DNA from 3 places in the Streptacidiphilus sp. MAP5-3 genome. Region 1 is predicted to be linked to each of the others. Evidence: riboswitches for the same ligand, from Rfam matches in the RefSeq annotation. Region 1 holds a riboswitch; each other region holds the start of a gene.

Evidence for each region. A riboswitch is a leader RNA that binds a small molecule or an ion and turns the genes downstream of it on or off. The one in region 1 is predicted to bind cyclic di-AMP.
Region 2: linked by a shared signal. The riboswitch ahead of ABH928_RS21845 (transglycosylase family protein) and the one ahead of ABH928_RS20840 (family 16 glycosylhydrolase) in region 1 are both predicted to bind cyclic di-AMP.
Region 3: linked by a shared signal. The riboswitch ahead of ABH928_RS23955 (NlpC/P60 family protein) and the one ahead of ABH928_RS20840 (family 16 glycosylhydrolase) in region 1 are both predicted to bind cyclic di-AMP.

What each region holds. Positions count from the first base shown of each region.
Region 1 is NZ_JBGCCL010000013.1:169,259-175,128, forward strand. Features, by position in the region: gene uvrB (excinuclease ABC subunit UvrB) at 1-1,742, shown strand, start outside; gene ABH928_RS20835 (TerD family protein) at 1,909-2,487, shown strand; cyclic di-AMP (ydaO/yuaA leader) riboswitch at 2,750-2,871, shown strand; gene ABH928_RS20840 (family 16 glycosylhydrolase) at 2,870-4,078, shown strand; gene ABH928_RS20845 (TerC family protein) at 4,310-5,353, shown strand; gene ABH928_RS20850 (TetR family transcriptional regulator) at 5,447-5,870, shown strand, end outside.
Region 2 is NZ_JBGCCL010000014.1:165,873-171,742, forward strand. Features, by position in the region: gene ABH928_RS21820 (NADP-dependent oxidoreductase) at 1-545, opposite strand, end outside; gene ABH928_RS21825 (MerR family transcriptional regulator) at 660-1,022, shown strand; gene ABH928_RS21830 (GNAT family N-acetyltransferase) at 1,078-1,629, shown strand; gene ABH928_RS21835 ((4Fe-4S)-binding protein) at 1,673-2,134, shown strand; gene ABH928_RS21840 (GNAT family N-acetyltransferase) at 2,272-2,565, shown strand; gene ABH928_RS21845 (transglycosylase family protein) at 2,722-3,978, opposite strand; cyclic di-AMP (ydaO/yuaA leader) riboswitch at 3,984-4,138, opposite strand; gene ABH928_RS21850 (D-alanyl-D-alanine carboxypeptidase family protein) at 4,409-5,870, opposite strand, start outside.
Region 3 is NZ_JBGCCL010000017.1:101,838-107,707, forward strand. Features, by position in the region: gene ABH928_RS23950 (hypothetical protein) at 37-174, opposite strand; gene ABH928_RS23955 (NlpC/P60 family protein) at 271-1,290, opposite strand; cyclic di-AMP (ydaO/yuaA leader) riboswitch at 1,303-1,460, opposite strand; gene ABH928_RS23960 (DUF4232 domain-containing protein) at 1,624-2,685, opposite strand; gene ABH928_RS23965 (RNA polymerase sigma factor) at 2,669-3,163, opposite strand; gene ABH928_RS23970 (class F sortase) at 3,203-3,841, opposite strand; gene ABH928_RS23975 (DUF4232 domain-containing protein) at 3,841-4,647, opposite strand; partial or broken gene ABH928_RS23980 (APC family permease) at 4,800-5,870, opposite strand, start outside.

The DNA of each region.
Region 1 (5,870 bases):
TCGAGCGGCTGCGCCACTCGGCGACCAACTCGCTGCTGACCCGGCGCGACGTGATCGTCGTCGCCTCCGTCTCCTGCATCTACGGCCTGGGTACGCCGCAGGAGTACGTGGACCGGATGGTCCAGCTCAAGGTCGGCGACGAGATCGACCGGGACGCGCTGCTGCGCCGCTTCGTCGACATCCAGTACAACCGGAACGACCTCGCCTTCACCCGCGGCACCTTCCGGGTGCGCGGCGACACCATCGAGATCTTCCCGGTCTACGAGGAGCTCGCGGTCCGGATCGAGATGTTCGGCGACGAGATCGAGGCGCTGAGCACGCTCCACCCGCTCACCGGCGAGGTCATCAGCGAGGACCAGTCGCTTCACGTCTTCCCCGCGTCCCACTACGTGGCCGGCCCGGAGCGGATGGAGCACGCCATCGCCGGCATCGAGGCCGAGTTGGAGCAGACCCTCGCCACGATGGAGAAGCAGGGCAAGCTCCTGGAGGCCCAGCGGCTGCGCATGCGCACGACCTACGACATCGAGATGATGCGTCAGATCGGCACCTGCTCCGGCATCGAGAACTACTCCCGGCACATCGACGGCCGCGACCCCGGCAGTGCGCCCAACACCCTGATGGACTTCTTCCCGGAGGACTTCCTCCTGGTCATCGACGAGTCGCACGTCACTGTGCCGCAGATCGGCGCGATGTACGAGGGTGATGCCTCGCGCAAGCGGGCGCTGGTGGAGCACGGCTTCCGGCTGCCCTCGGCCATGGACAACCGCCCGCTCAAGTGGGAGGAGTTCGTCGAGCGGATCGGTCAGACGGTCTACCTGTCGGCCACCCCGGGCGCCTACGAGCTCTCCCGCTCCGACAGCCAGGTCGAGCAGATCATCCGTCCCACCGGCCTGATCGACCCGGAGGTCGTGGTCAAGCCGACGGAGGGTCAGATCGACGACCTGGTCCACGAGATCCGGCTGCGCACAGAGAAGGACGAGCGCGTCCTGGTCACCACGCTGACCAAGAAGATGTCCGAGGACCTCACCGACTACATGCTCGAACTCGGCATCCGGGTCCGGTACCTGCACAGCGACATCGACACGCTGCGCCGCGTCGAGCTGCTGCGCCAGCTGCGGGCCGGCGAGTACGACGTGCTGGTCGGCATCAACCTGCTCCGTGAGGGCCTCGACCTGCCCGAGGTCTCGCTGGTGGCGATCCTGGACGCCGACAAGGAGGGCTTCCTGCGGTCGCCCACCTCGCTGATCCAGACGATCGGCCGTGCCGCCCGTAACGTCTCCGGCCAGGTCCACATGTACGCGGACCGGATCACCCCGGCGATGGAGCGGGCCATCGACGAGACTAACCGTCGTCGCGAGATCCAGCAGGCCTACAACCGCGACCACGGCATCGACCCGCAGCCGCTGCGCAAGAAGATCGGCGACATCCTCGACTCGCTCGCCCGCGAGGACATGGACACCGCCGAGCTGCTCAGCACCGGTTACCGCCAGGGCGGCGGTGGCGGCGGGCGCGGTCAGAAGGCCCCGGTCCCGGCGCTCGGCGCCAAGGCCGCAGCCGCCGCGGGAAAGAAGGACGCCAAGAGCCTGCCCGCCGCCGAACTGGCCGAGCTGATCGGCGAGCTGACCGACCGGATGCACGCCGCCGCGGCCGAGCTGCAGTTCGAGGTCGCCGCGCGGCTCCGCGACGAGGTGAACGAACTGAAGAAGGAGTTGCGCCAGATGCGCGAAGCCGGCCTCGCCTGAGTGCACCGCTTGAGTGCGCCCGAGTGCACCGCTTGAGTGATCGTCGGCACTCCCGGGGAACCCGCAGGCCCGTCCGGGTCGTATGGTGCAGTGAGGGCTGCGTCGGAGCCGGACGGGCGCCGGTACCGAGGCTGCGGTTCGCGAACGAGTTCGGGAGGGGCGTGCCGTGTCGGTGAATCTGAGCAAGGGTCAGAGCGTAAGTCTGGAGAAGGACGACGGGGGCATGCTGTCCCTGGTGCGGATGGGCCTGGGGTGGCAGGCGGCGCCGCGCAAGGGCCTGTTCGGCACCCGCCGCCGCGAGATCGACCTGGACGCCTCGGCGGTGCTCTACTCCCAGGGCTCGCTGGCCGACGTGGTCTTCTTCCAGCACCTGGTGAGCAACGACGGCTCGGTGCGCCACACCGGCGACAACCTGGTCGGCGGCAAGGGCGGGGAGGACGACGAGTCGATCCTGGTCGACCTGCGCCGGGTCCCCGACCGGATCACCCAGATCGTCTTCACCGTCAACTCCTACAACGGCCAGAGCTTCCAGGAGGTGCAGCGCGCCCACTGCCGCCTGGTCGACGAGGCCACCGGCGACGAGCTGGCCCGCTTCACGCTCAGCGGCGGCGGCCCGCACACCGGCCAGGTGATGGCCAAGGTCTACCGGGACGCGGGCGGCAGCTGGCAGATGGCGGCGATCGGCATCCCGGCACAGGGCCGCACCTTCCAGGAGATGCTCCCGGCGATCGAGCAGGCGCTCTGAGCAGGGTCGGCTCAATGGCCTCGGCAGGGCCTTGGCAGCGCCTGAGCAGGCTCTGAGCAGGGCCTTCTGCGTCGTGTAAAGGATCTGTGAGATAGCCCTCAATACCCTTCGAGGGCTTGGGGCGCGCCGACCTCATCTGCCTAACCTGCCCGAGTCCGTCGCCACAGACGGGCACCGTGCGCCGGTACGCCTTGTCCTGCCCGTCGACGCCGGATCGCACGAGTACCACGGGCCGGAGCGGGGGAACCAGGTAAGCGCCCCGCTCTGCCCTGCGCCCACGCGCGGGACCGGTCGGGGCTCGGGGTGAAGCCGCCGCCGCGCGGCCGGGCCAGCCTTCCGGCCCGAACCCGACAGCTCACCTCGCAGGCGTCGGAGAGGCGCCATGCGATCCACCCTGTCCACCCCTGCCCGAATACTGGCCTTCACGGCCGCGCCCGCCCTGCTGCTCGGCGGCGCCGTGGCGACCCAGGCCCAGGCGGCCACGCCGAGCGTCAGCGAGACCGGCCTGACCGCGACCACCAGCGGGAACACCGCCAACGTCACGCTCACGGTCCGCTCCACCGCCTGCACCACCGTACGGAGCCTCGGCGTCGCCGTCCGTGACGCGTCCGGCAACAACGTCGACTTCCCGCAGTGGGACAGCAACGCGCGGATCTGCCCGACCGGGCTCACCTTCCACGCCGGCAGCCGCACCTTCGCGCCGGGCCGCTACACGATGATGGGCGCCTACCTGGACGCCGCAGGCTGGCACAACCTGGCGGCCAAGACGCTGGCCGTCGGCTCCGCCGCCACCACGGGCACCCCGGCCCCGGCCCCGAAGCCGACGTCCGCGTCGACGCCCAGCCCGGCACCCACTTCGGCTCCGTCGACGCCTGCTCCGAGCAGCAGCCTGCCCGCCGGTGTCGCCACCTCCACCACCCCGGTCTGGGACGAGGAGTTCAACAACCCGATCACCTGGGGCCAGCGCTGGGTCGGCACCACGACCTCGTCCTACCAGTACGGCGACCACAACCCCAGCGACAACAAGCTGGACTGGCTCGACCCGAACGACGTCGCGGTTGCGGGCGGCGTCGCCACCTTCACCGCCCAGCCGAGCTCGCACACCCTGGAGAACGGCCGGCAGGCCTGGACCACCGGTCTGCTCACCACCGAGGGCTCGCAGGAGGGATTCCAGGTCAAGACCGGCGACTACATCGAGGCCCGCGTCAAGCTCCCCACCCAGCAGGGCGCCTGGCCCGCGCTCTGGACCTGGAAGAACGGCAACGGCGAGATCGACTCGTTCGAGTACCACCCGGACAACCCGAACCTGCTCGAGCTCTCCAACCACGTCAACGCCGCGCACGACTACTACACCGACGCGAACGCGATCAAGCCCGGCCAGTGGGTCACCATCGGCACCAAGTACGGTGCCAACTCCGTCGACTGGTACATCAACGGCGTGAAGGTCTACTCCGACAACACGGGCGTGGGCGCCAACTGGTCCGCCTACCTGATCCTCAACCTGTCGCTCTCCGCGGGCCAGTACCACCCGGCCCCGAGCGGCACCGAGCCGATCAGCTTCTCCGTGGACTACGTCCGCGTCTACAACTGAGCGCCGCGAGCGCCGCTAGCGCCGCACTCGCGCGATTCCTTACGTTTTCCTGCCGGGGCTGCTGTTAGCCTCGGCAGGAAGCGGAGGGGAGTACTCCCTGAAACGACGTCCCCGTCAGCACGTCGGTGCCCAGCACCGACCGGGGTCGTCGGCCCACACCGACATCGACGGTGGGGCGGAGGAGACCTCCGGCAGACAACAGCTGTCGCCTGCCGGAGGAGCAACCCGTCCATGGACGTGTCCGTGGCCCTGTGGGCCGTCACCATCGCCGTACTCGTCGTCCTCATCGCCGCCGACTTCCTCGTCGGCGGTCGCAAGCCCCATGAGGTCTCGCTGCGCGAGGCCGGGATCTGGACCGTGGTCTGGGTCGTCCTCGCCGCTCTCTTCGGCGGCTTCCTCTGGTGGCACTCGGGCGGAGCCGCAGCCGGTCAGTTCTTCGCCGGCTACATCACCGAGAAGTCGCTCAGCGTCGACAACCTCTTCGTCTTCGTGCTGATCATGGCGAAGTTCGCCGTCCCGGCCGAGCTCCAGCAGCGGGTGCTGATGGTGGGCGTGCTGATCGCGCTGGTGCTGCGCACGGTCTTCATCGCGGCCGGCGCGGCCGTGATCGACAGCTTCTCCTGGGTCTTCTTCCTCTTCGGCGCGTTCCTGATCTGGACGGCCTGGAAGCTGATCAAGGAGGCCAGGGCAGGACACGCCACCGGCCCCGCTGCCGGCACCGGCATGACCGCCGACACCGGCATGACCGCCGACGACGGCGAGGAGTACCGGGAGAACCGCTTCCTGCGGGACGTCGAGCGCCGATTCCCGTCCACCGACGGCTACCGCGGCACGCGGCTGGTCGTCGTCGAGGGCGGCCGGCGGCTGATCACCCCGATGCTGGTGGTGATCCTCGCCATCGGCAGCACCGACGTGCTCTTCGCGATGGACTCGATCCCCGCGATCTTCGGGCTGACGCAGGACCCGTACATCGTCTTTGCCGCCAACGCCTTCGCGCTGATGGGCCTGCGCCAGCTCTACTTCCTGATCGGCGGCCTGCTCACGCGACTGGTCCACCTCTCCTACGGCCTGTCGGTGATCCTCGGCTTCATCGGCGTCAAGCTGCTGCTCCACGCCCTGCACGAGGCGGGCGCGCACGGGGTGCCGGAGATCAGCACCCCGCTCTCGCTCGGGTTCATCGTCGTGGTGCTCGCCGTCACCACCGTCACCTCGCTGCGGGCTTCGCGGAAGCAGCCCGAGCGTGCCGCGTCCGCCGAGGAGGCGTCCGCCCGGTGAGGTGCACCCGCAGCGGCTTCTGAACCTGTTCTGTTGCGGCGTCATGGCCCCTGCGTGAAAGAACATTCGGCGTCCGTCGGCGAGGATGGAGACATGAGTGACGCTCAGCCGCCGTCGTCCGAAGAGCGGGCCGGAACCCAGGCCGCCGGAAAGGCGGCCGCCAAACGCACCGGGCGCAGGCCCGGCGGCGCCGACACCCGTGGCGTGGTGCTGGACGCTGCTCGCGCCGAGTTCGCCGCGCGCGGCTACGAGAAGGCGAGCATGCGCGGCATCGCCCGGGTGGCCGGGGTCGATCCGGCGCTGCTGCACCACTACTTCGGCAGCAAGGAGCAACTCTTCCTGGCCGCACTGGACTTCCCGATCGACCCGGCCACCGTGGCGGCGGTGATCCTGGACGGCGACCGGGCGCAGGTGGGGGAGCGGGTCGCACGCTTCGTCGTGGCGCTGTGGGAGCAGCCGGAGGTGCTGAATCGCCTGATGGCCGTGGTGCGGACGGTCGTCGCCAGCGAGGCCATCG
Region 2 (5,870 bases), on a different contig from region 1:
TCTCCTGCGGGCTTCAGGTGTTCGGCACGAGAGACGAGCCCGTCCACCACCGCGCCCCGGTGCCGCGCGAGGGCCACCGCGGTCCTCCCCACCGCGCCGAGCGCGCCCGTGACCAACAACCGCTGCCCCTCGACGAGATCCAGTCGAGCCAGCGCCTGCAGGGCGGTGACTCCGGCGAGCGGAAGGGCCGAGGCCTCGACCAGTGGGACGGACGCGGGCGCGTGGGCCACCAGAGCGGCGGGCAACGCCACCAGCTCGGCCCAGGTCCCGAGCCCGGTCGCCAGCTGGGCCGACATCGCGACCACCCGGTCCCCGACCGAGAACTCGGCCGACTCCGTGGCGACCACCATGCCGGCGAGGTCCCAGCCGAGCGTCATCGGGAACGCGGGTCCGACGTCCCAGGCCCGCGTCTTCCAGTCCACCGGGTTGATCGTGCTGGCCACAGTGCGGACAAGCAGTTCGCCGGCCGCGGCGACGGGGGCGGCGGCCTCACGCACCCGCAGGACTTCGGGACCACCATGTCGGTCGATCTGGACAGCGAACACGAAAGCTACTTCCCTCCGGACGAGCACCAGCCGACGGCCGGAAGAGCCGTCAGTAGTCAGTACTCGGACGGTAAACTCTGACATCGGTGTGAGAGTCAAGGCCGGGGGGATCAGGTGCGCATCGGTGAGATGTCCCGCAGGACCGGGGTCCACCCGAGGCTGCTCCGCTACTACGAGGAGCAGGGCCTACTCGCCCCTGATCGCGGCTCAGGCGGCTACCGCACCTACCGCGAGGAGGACGTGGAGACGGTCCGGCGGATCCGGTGCCTCCTGGCCGCCAGGCTCTCCACCGCCACCATCGCGCTGATCCTGCCCTGCGTCCGCATGGACGGCCGACGACTGGTGCCTGTGTGCGACGACACGGTGGCCGCACTGCGACGCGAGCACGCGCGCGTCACCGAGGCCATCGACGAACTCCAGGCGTCGCAGGAGCTGTTGGAACTCGTCATCCAGGCCGGTGCGGGCCGCGGGGACTGACGCGCGCAACTCGCCGAGTGCGGCTCGGAAGCCCTCCCCCTGGCAGAGTGGATGCGTGATCGAGGTACGCGTCGCGCACACCGCCGAGTTGGACGAAGCGGAGCTCGCCGCTGCACGGGCGTTGCTGTACCGGGTCTTCGCGGACATGGCCGAGGAGGACTGGGAGCACTCGCTCGGGGGCGTGCACGCGCTGGTCCGGGAGCGCGGGCCCGGCGGCCAGGTGGTCGCGCACGCGGCGGTGGTGCAGCGGCGACTGATGTACCGGGGGCAGGCGTTGCGGGCCGGGTACGTGGAGGGCGTCGGCGTCGAGGCGCGCCTGCGCGGGCAGGGGTACGGCGGGGCGGTGATGGCGGCCCTGGAGCGGGTGATCAGGCGCGCGTACGACGTCGGGGCGCTGGCGGCGACCGACGAGGCCATGGGGTTCTACGCCGCCCGCGGCTGGCAGCGGTGGCAGGGCCGGGCATCGGCGCTGACACCCGCCGGGGTGGTCCGGACGCCGGACGCCGAGGACTGCCTCTTCGTGCTGCCCGTGGCCTCCGGCCCGGCGCCGGAGCTCGACCTGACCGCCGAGCTGACCTGCGACTGGCGCGACGGCGACGTGTGGTGACCACCGGCCTGCTGTGAATGCGCCCGCGACGGACCATGGGAGTATGCAGGACGCAGAAGCGGGCTTCGAAGGGCTGCCGCCGGGCGATCGCGTGAAGGTCTACGAGGCGCCGGGCATCCGGGTCCGCTACGACGCCGGGCGCTGTCGGCACTACGCCGAGTGCGTGCGCCGCGCCGGGGAGGTGTTCGACCCGGAGCGGCGGCCGTGGATCCAGCCCGCCAACGCCGACGCGGAGCGGGTCGCCGCCGCCGTGCGCGCGTGCCCGACGGGCGCACTGCACTACCTGCTGCCGGAGGGCCCCGCCGAGGAGCCCGAGCGTCCCACCGTGATCACGCCGGAGCCGGACGGCCCGCTGCTGGTCCGCGGCGATCTCCGGATCGAGGCGCCTGCCGGAGCGGCCGAACCCTCCCGCGAGGTACGCGCAGCGCTGTGCCGGTGCGGCGCGAGCGCCAACAAGCCGTTCTGCGACGGCTCGCACGAGCGGATCGGCTGGCACGAGGCCTGAGACACACGGCCACGTACGCGTGTCCGTTCCCGGGAAATCGGCCCGCGTGACGGAGACTGCAAGGGACGAACGGCTGCAAAGAGACAAGACGGCAAGCGGACAGCCACGGGCAGCAGCACCGTCAGGAGGCGGCGAGGATGAGCACGAGCGAGGCCGAGGTCACGGTCGCCGACGCGCCGGGGGCGCAGCGGTTCGAGGCCCGGATCGAGGGAGAGCTGGTCGGGTTCACCTCGTACGTCCGCAACGACGACCGGGTGATCTACCAGCACACCGTCGTCGGCCCCGCCTACGAGGGCCTGGGCATCGGCGGCCTGCTGGCCCGCACCGCCGTGGAGGACGGCCGCCGCCGGGGCATCAAGGTCCAGGTGACCTGCCCGTTCATCAAGGCCTGGCTGACACGACACCCGGAGTACCAGGACGACGCCGAGTGAACGGCGCATCCGGTACTCCGGGTGCATGAGGGAGAGGAATCCCGACGGGCTGCGTCTCACCTCCGGACGACAACCCGTCAACAGCGACGCGGCGGACCGGTCCGAGCCAGACAGGTCACCCGGACCGGCCCACCACGCCACACCTGGTGCGGTGTGTCAGGAGACGCGACCGGCGAAGCTCGGGGTGTAGTCGCTGATGGTGTCCCACTTGACGCCCGAGCTCGGGTTGGCAGCCTCGACGTAGCGGCCGCCACCGACGTAGATGGCGACGTGGTAGACGCCGGAGTCGCTGCCGTCGCTGGACCAGAAGAGCAGGTCACCCGGCTGCAGCGAGTTGAGGGAGACCGGCGTGGTGGCCGAGGCCTGGTCGGCGGAGGTGCGCGGCAGGCTGATCCCGGCCTGGGCGTAAGCGGCCTGGACCAGACCGGAGCAGTCCCACGCGTTCGGGCCGTTGCCGCCGTAGACGTAGGAGTCGCCCACGTGCGCCTCGGCGAAGGCGATCGCCGTCGCGGCCGCGCCGGAGCCGGCCTGCGTCGAGCTGCTCGACGAGGTCGCCGCACCGGTGGACGCCTGGGTGGAGCCGGAGGAGTTCGAGCTCGCGGACGCGTTCGAGGACGAGGACGAAGCGGCGGACGACGAGTCGTTGTCCGAGTCGCCGGCCGAGTCGTTCGAGGGCTGTGCCGCCCGGGCGGACGCGGCGCTGCCGCCCAGGACCAGCTGCTGACCCGGGAAGATCAGGTTCGGGCCGTGGGTGAGGGTCGCCTTGTTCAGCTGGTACAGACGCTCCCAGCCGCCGGAGACATCGTGCTTCTGCGCGATGGTGGAGAGCCAGTCGCCGGTCCGGACCGTGTAGTGCCCGGCGGAGGAGCCGCCGGTCGCCGGGGCGCTGGAGGCGCTGGACGCGGCGGAGCCGGACTCGGAGGAACTGCTGGTGCTGCCGGCGGCCGACGAGTCGCTCGCGGCGGTCGAACCGGAAGAGCCGGTCGAGTTGGAGCTGCTCGACGAGCCGGAGGTGCTGATCGCCGGGGCGGGGCCGCCCTGGGTCAGACCGGCCTGCGGGCCGCAGACGGGCCAGGCGCCGGGGCCCTGGTCCGCGAGGACCTTCTCGGCGACGGCGATCTGCTGGTCCTTGGTGGCCTGGTCGGCGGAGGACGCGTACTGCTGCCCGCCGTAGGCGTCCCAGGTGGACTGCGAGAACTGGAGGCCACCGTAGTAGCCGTTGCCGGTGTTGATCGACCAGTCACCGCTGCTCTCGCACTGGGCGACGGAGTCCCAGGTGGAGACGGTGGCGGCGTGGGCGCCGGTCGCGGTGACCAGCGGAAGGGCGAGGCCTGCGCCGGTCAGCCCGACGGTGGCGAGCAGGCGCTTGGAGGCACGGCGGGCGATCTTGGGCGCGCGGTGGCGACCAGTCATGGTGTGGGTCCTCTCCCACGCCTGCGAGGTGAGCTGTCGGGTTCGGGCCGGAGTCGCCCGGCCGTGCAGAGCACGGCTTCACCCCGAGCCGGGAGCGACACGCTCCCGGCGACTTACCTGGGTCCCCCGCTCCTGCCGTGGTGTGCGTCGGGTGACAGCTGACAACCCCGACGGCAGGACTCGGCGTTCCGGTGATGTCAGTTCCGCTTAAGTGCGAACGACGCCGACCGTAGGCAGATCGAAGTTCAAACCTCAAGCCGATCAAAGGCCGTTGAGAGGTCCGTCACATCGACCGTCATTGGTTCGCACTCCAACCCTGCGTAGATGTCCGAAATGTCGTCAAGATTGCACCCCCGGGCATGACAACGGGCCCGTCCGACGGACGGGCCCGTTTCAAGCGGGGAATCTGAGAGAGCGATCTGACAGTGCGTCAGCCCAGTCGGGTCAGCTTCGCGCCGGTGCCCGGAGTGCTGAGCGCCGACTGCAGCGCGACCGGGATCGTCTGCGCTCCGGCACCACTGCCCACGACCAGGTTGCCGACGGCCGTCCCGGCGGCTGCGCTGTGCGGGACGGACTGTCCGGCGAGCGGCTGCAGCGACGTGCTCACCGACAGGCCGCTCCAGCCGATGACGCTGACGTCCGCGGTGGCCACGACCGGGGTGTGTCCGCCGAGACCGTCGTCGACGTACCCGACGACGTCGCCCTTCTTGATCACGACGTGCGACTGCAGCGCGCTCTCGGCGCTGATGATCAGCTGCTGGCTCTTCTGCAGCACCTGGGCGAGGATGCCCTGCCCCGGCCCCGGCCCGATCGCGGGCTGGCTCAGCACCGCGCCCAGGATCAGCTGCTGCGCACCGCCGACGTTCTGCTCCGCCGCCCACACCAGGTTGCCGAGGGCCGCCGTGCTGGTGCCGGTCTTGATGCCGATGACGCCGTTGCTGCCGACCAGCGTGTTGGTGTTCGGCGTGATGCCGTTCTCCGCCGCGTTGAACGACGGGGTGCTGACGATCTCCTTGAAGACCGGCATCTGCATGGCCGCCTCGATCAGCTTGAGCTGGTCGTTGGCCGTGCTCTTGGTGGTCGCGTCGAGACCGCTGGGGTCGGTGTAGACGCTCTTGGTCATGCCCAGACCGGCCGCGGTGCTCTGCATCTTCTGCACGAAGGCGGCGTCACTGCCCGCGTCCCAACGGCCCAGCAGCCGGGCGACGTTGTTGGCGGAGGGGATCAGCAGCAGCTGGAGCGCCTGGTACTCGGTCAGCGGCTCGCCGACCGAGACCTTCATCACCGACTCACCCTGCGGCTTACCGGTGTTGTAGTCGTTCACCGCTGCCGCGTCCACCGGCACCATCGGCCCCTGGTCGCCGACCTTGAGCGGGTGGTCGTGCAGCACGATGTACGCGGTCATCACCTTGGTGACGCTGGCCAGCGGCACCTGGTTGTCGCTCCCGCTGTGCCCGAGCACGCCCAGCCCCGGTACGGCCACGGCGGCCTGACCGGCCGTCGGCCAGGTGAGGTTCGGCGTGCCGCCGGAGAAGGTGTAGCTCTGCTCGCCGGTGAACTGGAGCGTCGGCGTCGGGATCGGACGCAGCAACTGCACCGCGCCGAGCACGATCACGAGGACCAGCAGCAACGTGCCCCAGAGCCGGATCCGCCGCAGCGCGATCCGGGCCGGGGTCATCGGCCGACGGCTCAGCGTGGCCAGGATGTCCATCGCCTCGGCGGTGGTCTCCGGCGAGGGCATCACAGCGGTGGCGGTCCCCATGGCCCCGGCCCCGGCCGGAACGGGCTCGGGCGACGGTCCGCCCGTGCCGCCGGGCCCGCCCGCGCCGCCGCGCGGCGTCGGCGGGAGCGGCGGCGGGAAGACGGGCATGGCCCGCGTCTCGTCCTCGTCA
Region 3 (5,870 bases), on a different contig from region 1:
GAGCCCGTCCCGCTCGCGCACCCGAACCGGTCGTCGTCAGACGGTGCGGCCCAGCGCGTCGGCGTCGGCCAGTATTCGGCGTCGGCTCACCGCAAGCCACCGCGCAGCTGCGGCGACGCCCCCGGCCTCGGCAAGCGCGTGAAGGACCAACAGGCGCTTGGGATCGAGTTCCATGCACGCATCACATCACGGCGCAGGCGTGAGCAGTCCGCGAGCGTACGACGGATCCGAGGACGGATCCGTCGTACCGAGCACAGTGAACGCACGTGCCTAGATGTGCCGCATCGCGTAGATCGTGCCGACCGTCGCCATGGGCTCGAAGCGGACGAAGGCGCCGGTGTGCGGGGCGTGGAGGATATAGCCGTTGCCCGCGTACATCCCGACGTGCTCGCCGCCGTTGAAGAAGACCAGGTCACCCACCCGCAGGTCGGCCACCGAGGTGACCGGGGTCCCGTAGGTGAGCTGGGAGTAGGTGTCCCGGCCCAGCTGGTAGCCGGCCTGGGCGTAGGACCACATCATCAGACCCGAGCAGTCGAACTGGTCCGGTCCGTCATAACTCCAGTGGTACGGCAGGCCGATGCGTGTCTTGGCCGCGGCGAACGCCGCCATCTCGATCGAGTCGCCGGGCGTCGCGCCGCTGAGGTTCGGGGTCGTGGTGCTGCCCTGGGAGCCGCCGCCGGTCAACGTCGCACGCTGGGCGGCGGTGACGGAGTCGAGGAGCTTCTGGGTCTGTGCGACCTTCTGCATGACCGCGGCCTTGGCCGCCGCGGCCTGCTGCAGCATGGCGTCGAGTCGGCCCAGCTCCGACTCCGCCTGGGCCTTCTCCGTGTCGAGGATCTTCTCCTCCGCCTGGAGCTGGGCCAGCTGGTCGGTCTGGCTCTGGCTCACCTCGTCCATGGTGGACGCCTTGGCGAGGAAGTCGTCCGGGCTCGCACTGAGCAGCAGCTGAACGGTCGGATCGACGCTGCCGTTCGCGTACTGCGTCGCGGCCAAGGTGCCGACGCCCTCCAGCAGGACGTTCACCTTGGCCTGCTCCCTGGCGATCTCGTCCTGGAGCACGGACACCTTCTGCTGGAGCTGTTGGGCCTGCTCCTGGACCTGGTCGTAGCTCTGGACCGCTTTGTCGGTCTCGTTGTTGAGCTGGTCGAGCTGCGCCTTGAGCTGGCCGGTGGACGGTGTGGGCGCGGCCTGGGCGGCCTGCGCGGAGAGCACGACGCCGGTGGCCGCCGCAGCGGTGACGAGGGTGACGCGGGCGCGACTGGGCGCCTTGGCACGACGGTGGGACGCCACGACGGGCGGACTCCGTTCTTCCTTGTCCGCCTACCGGGTGAGCTGACGGGTTCGGACCGGAAGAGTGGCCCTACGACGTCTCACCACCACGCGCTTCCGCCGGTGGCCCTGACGCCGATTCACCCCGGGAACGTGGTTCCCCGGCTCCGACCGCGCGGCTCGCAGGTCCCGCCTCTGGGAACCCCCGCGCCGCAGGTCGAACTCGGCGGGACCGTCACGGCCCCCCGAACGGGTGGTCGACTGCGCAACGGTTCGATCCAGAACCATAGTTGTCGGATCGTCATGAAATCAATATCGGGACGAGAGAAACAGGTGGTACTCCCGAAAGCAGTGTCAACCAGGCGGGTTGCCGGTGACGCCGGGGCCGAAGGGGGTGACCGAGAAGAGGTTGTCGCAGTTGGTCACCTGGCCCGGGAAGACCAACGAGGCGCGGCTGCCAGGCGGGTAGATCCGCATCGAGGTGGAGGTGGGGAGGCACTCGCTCGGGTTGTTGGTCTGCCGGTTGACGGTGTGGATGGTGTCGCTGGCCGACGCGCCCGGCGCGAGGACGACAGGGCTGTACCCGATGTGCTCGTACGTCGCGGGCGCGCCGATCTGGGCGCCGTGGGCGTCCAGCATGGACAGCCCGGGATAGCCGGTGACGTGACAGGGCGCCGAGCTGTGGTTGGTAACCACCAGGTAGGAGTAGATCTGACCCGCGCCCGCGTTCCCGCTGCCGAGCGCCGCGCTGAGCTGCGAGGCCGTGCAGAGCGGCGTCCCGCCTCCGGAACCGGAACCGGACCCCGTGGAGCCGGGTGCGGGTGTCGCGGAGACGCTCGCCTGCGCTGTGGGCGGCGAGGTGGGCGTGCTCGACGACGTGGGGCTGGGCGCCTGGGTCGGCACGGCGCTCGGGGACGCGCTCGGGCTGGGGCTCGTGCTGACCGGAGCGGGGGTGGGCACGGCCTGGGTCGCGGACGCCGGAGGCGTGACCACCTCTCCCGGCCCTTGCGGCGCGGGTACGCCGACGAGGTAGAGGGACACTCCCAGCACGGCGACGCACGCGGTCGCACCGGCCAGGGCACGCTTGCGCTTCCGCCGCACCGCACGCCGCCGGATCTGCGTGAACGCGCCCTCGGGGATGGGCATCGGCTCGATCGGCAGCAGCAGGTCGCCGAGGTCACCCAGATCACTCAAGTCGCCCAAGTCGCCCCGTGACTCAGGTCCGTCGGTGTCGGTCGGCTCCCCGCCGAGCGTGTCCGTCTCGGGCCCGACAGGGTCACCCGCGGGAACGTCGCGCTCGTTGGCCTGGTTGGCCTCGTTGCCCTCGTCGCGCTCGGTGGCGTCGCTGGGCTCGGTGGCGTCATTGGGCTCGTTGGGGTCGCCCGCGTGGCCGCGTGGGTCAGCGGGTCCGTTCATGGAGTCCCCCAAGGGTCGCGCGGAGCAGTTCGCGGGCGGCGTGCAGGTCGGACTTCACGGTGCCCTCGTTGCGGCCGAGTCGCACCGCGACTTCGCGCACCGGAAGGTCCGCGAAGTAGTACAGCAGCACCGGGTCGCGCAGCCGCTCGGGGAGGGACTCCACCATGATGCGGACGGAAGGGTCGTCCGCCGCGTCCGGCTGCTGCTTCACCGCTTCCTCCCTTCCCGCATGCCGAAGTGCCCGCCGTTCGCGCTCAAGTCTGCGCCAATGGTCGCGGACCAGGTTGGCCGCGGTCACGTAGAGGAAACCGGTCGGCTCCTCCACCTTGGTCCAGCGGGCCCACAGCCGGGTGAACGCCTCCGCGGCGATCTCGTGGGCGGTGCCGTCGTCGTCGACCAGGCGACGGCACCAGCCCGCGAGCCGCGGGTAGAGGCTGCGGAACAGATCGGCTGCGTCCTCCTCGGAGTGTGACGCGATGACCGCTCTCCTTACATCGAGCCGGGCGGCGGTCGGGAGTCAGGATCCGCTGAGAGAGGCGTAGACGATCACGTTGTCGGGATAGCCGCCGCCACTCAGGTGCGGTCCGCCGCACGTGATGAGACGCAGCGCAGGGTGGTCGACGTTCCCGTACACCGCGTTCGTCGGGAAGGTCGACTTCCCCACGGTCTGCACGGAGTCGACCCGGAAGACGGCGGTCGCACCGTCCTGCAGCGTCACCTCCACCTGGTCGCCCGGATGCAGCCGGGACAGGTGCAGGAAGACGCCGTCCCCGTAGCTGCCGACCGTCACGTGCCCGAGGATCACTGACGGGCCGGTCTGCCCCGGTGTCGGCGAGCCGTCGTACCAGGCGGCGGGCGCGTTCGCCTCGATCGGCGGCACGCCGACCGTGCCGTCGGAGTTCAGTCCGACCTGCATGACGGACGCGTCGACTCCGATCGCGGGAATCCGCAGCCGGGCCGGGACGGACCGGGCGAGCGGAGCGGCGGCGGCAGGGGCGGTCGACGACGCCATGGTGCTGCCGCCGGGATCACTCGGCGTGCTCCCGGCAACGCTGCCGGACGAGCCCGAACCGCAGCCGGCCAGCACGAGGGCGGCCGCCGCGACCAGCGCCGCGACCGCTCCCCGCACCCCGTACTGCCGCAGCTGAGCCGCCATCAGCCCCGCGCCTGGGAGCGCGACCGGCGCCGCGCCGCCGCACCCGCGCCGCCCAGCACCAGCACGCCGGCAGCACCGGCGACGATCAGCCCGGTGTCGCCACTCCCGGACGACGTCGACGCCAAGCCGGTGTCCGGGGCGCCACTCGGCACCGCAGTGACCTCCGAACTGGGCGTGGCGGAAGGGGCCGCGGTCGGCGTGCCGCCCGTGCCACCACCGTTGCCGCCCGAGGAGCCCTGGCTCGGCGAGGCGGACGGAGTGCCCGTGGGCTGCGCGTTCGACGGGTTCCCGGAGTTGCCGGGGCCGAACGGGGTGACCGAGAACGTGTGGTCGCAGTCGGTGATCTTGCCCGGGAAGGTCAGCGCGACCTTGCTGCCCGGCGCGTACATTCGCAGGTCGGTCGAGGCCGGCAGGCACTCGCCCGGGTTGTCGGTCTGCCGGTTGGCGGTGTGGATGGTGTCGCTCGCGGACGCGCCCGGCGCGAGCACGACGGAGCTGTACGTCATGCTCTCGCGCGTCGCCGGCACGCCGATCTCGGTGCCGTGGGCATCCAGCATGGACAGCCCCGGGTACCCGGCGACCTGACAGGCCGACGAGCTGTGGTTGGTGACGACCAGGTAGGTGTAGATCTGCCCGGCCCCGGCGTCGCCGCCCCCGAGCGCGGCGGTGAGCTGCGAGGCCGAGCAGAGCGGCGTGGCCGCTGCGGTCTCCGCGGTCGCGGCGTTCGCCTGCGGCGCGAACGCCACCGCGGCGGCGGCGAGGGCTATCGCGGCGGACGCGATTCCGGCGGGTGTCCTGCTGCGCATGTCGTGCGTCTCCTTCTCGGTCGGGATGAGCGACGAGAGAGACGACGAAGTGAGAGGCGGGGTTGTAAAGAGATGTCAAAATCCGTCGGCCCAGGTCGACACCGAAGGCGACACCCAGGGCGATACCCAAGGCACGACCCCACTGCCGACGGTCAGCCCGGCTGATTCCCCTCCCCAGCGGCCGCGGGCGCCGCCACGGGCAGACTGCGCCCCTCCCGCACCGCCCAGGCGAACACCGCCAGCGAGACCACGGCGACCGTGATCGAGTCGTCCGGCGCGGTGAGCCGGTCCAGCCCTTGAACGAGTCCAGCCAGGACAACAGCGTCAGTGCCAACAGGTAGAACACGAGCCAGAGGCCACGCAGCAGTTCCGCGCGCAGGGGTTCCTCGCGGTGCTCCGGCCGCAGCAGGAGGAAGATCGGCAGGCCGATGAGCACCATCGGCAACGCCAGGCGCAGATCGTGCCATCCGGACCAGTACACGAACTCGCTGGCGACGATGAAGCTGAGCGGCGCGATCAGGCGAGCCCGGGAATCCAGCCGCGCAGTCGCCCATCTGGACGACCGCGGAGACCGCAACGGCGACCGCGGAGGCGGCGTAGATCAGCAGATACATGTCGCCCATCACGCTGACGATCTGCTGCCACCCGTTGAACGGCAGCAGGAAGACGGCGATCACGGCGAGGTTGAGGAGCAGTGCCCGGTGCGTGACGCCTTCGCGTCCGCTGACGCGCATGAAGAAGCGCGGCAGGGTGCCGTTCTTCGCTAGGGCGTAGGTGTGGCGAGCGTCGATCCCGACACCTACGTAGGCCGAGCCGCCCGGCGAGACGACCGCGTCCGCGTAGAGCAGGCTGGACAGCCACTGCAGGTTGAGGATCAGCGCGAGCTGGCCGAACGGCGAGTCGAAGCTGACGCCCGACCAGCCGTGGCCCAGCAGGCGCTCGGGGACGGTGTAGAGGAACGCCAACTGCAGTGCCAGGTACAGCACCAGCGCCAGCCCGATCCCGGCGAGGACCGAACCCGGCATGGTGCGGCGGGGGTTGCGCGCCTCGCCGGAGAAGTCCAGCGGGGCCTGGAAGCCGTTGAGCGAGTAGACGATGCCGCCGGCCGCGAGCGCGCTGAGCACGGACGCGTACCCGTAGGGTGCGAACCCTCCGTGCGCCGGGGCGGTCAACCTACCGGAGTGGAAACCCGACGCGAAGAGCGCAGCCACGGTGATCACCGG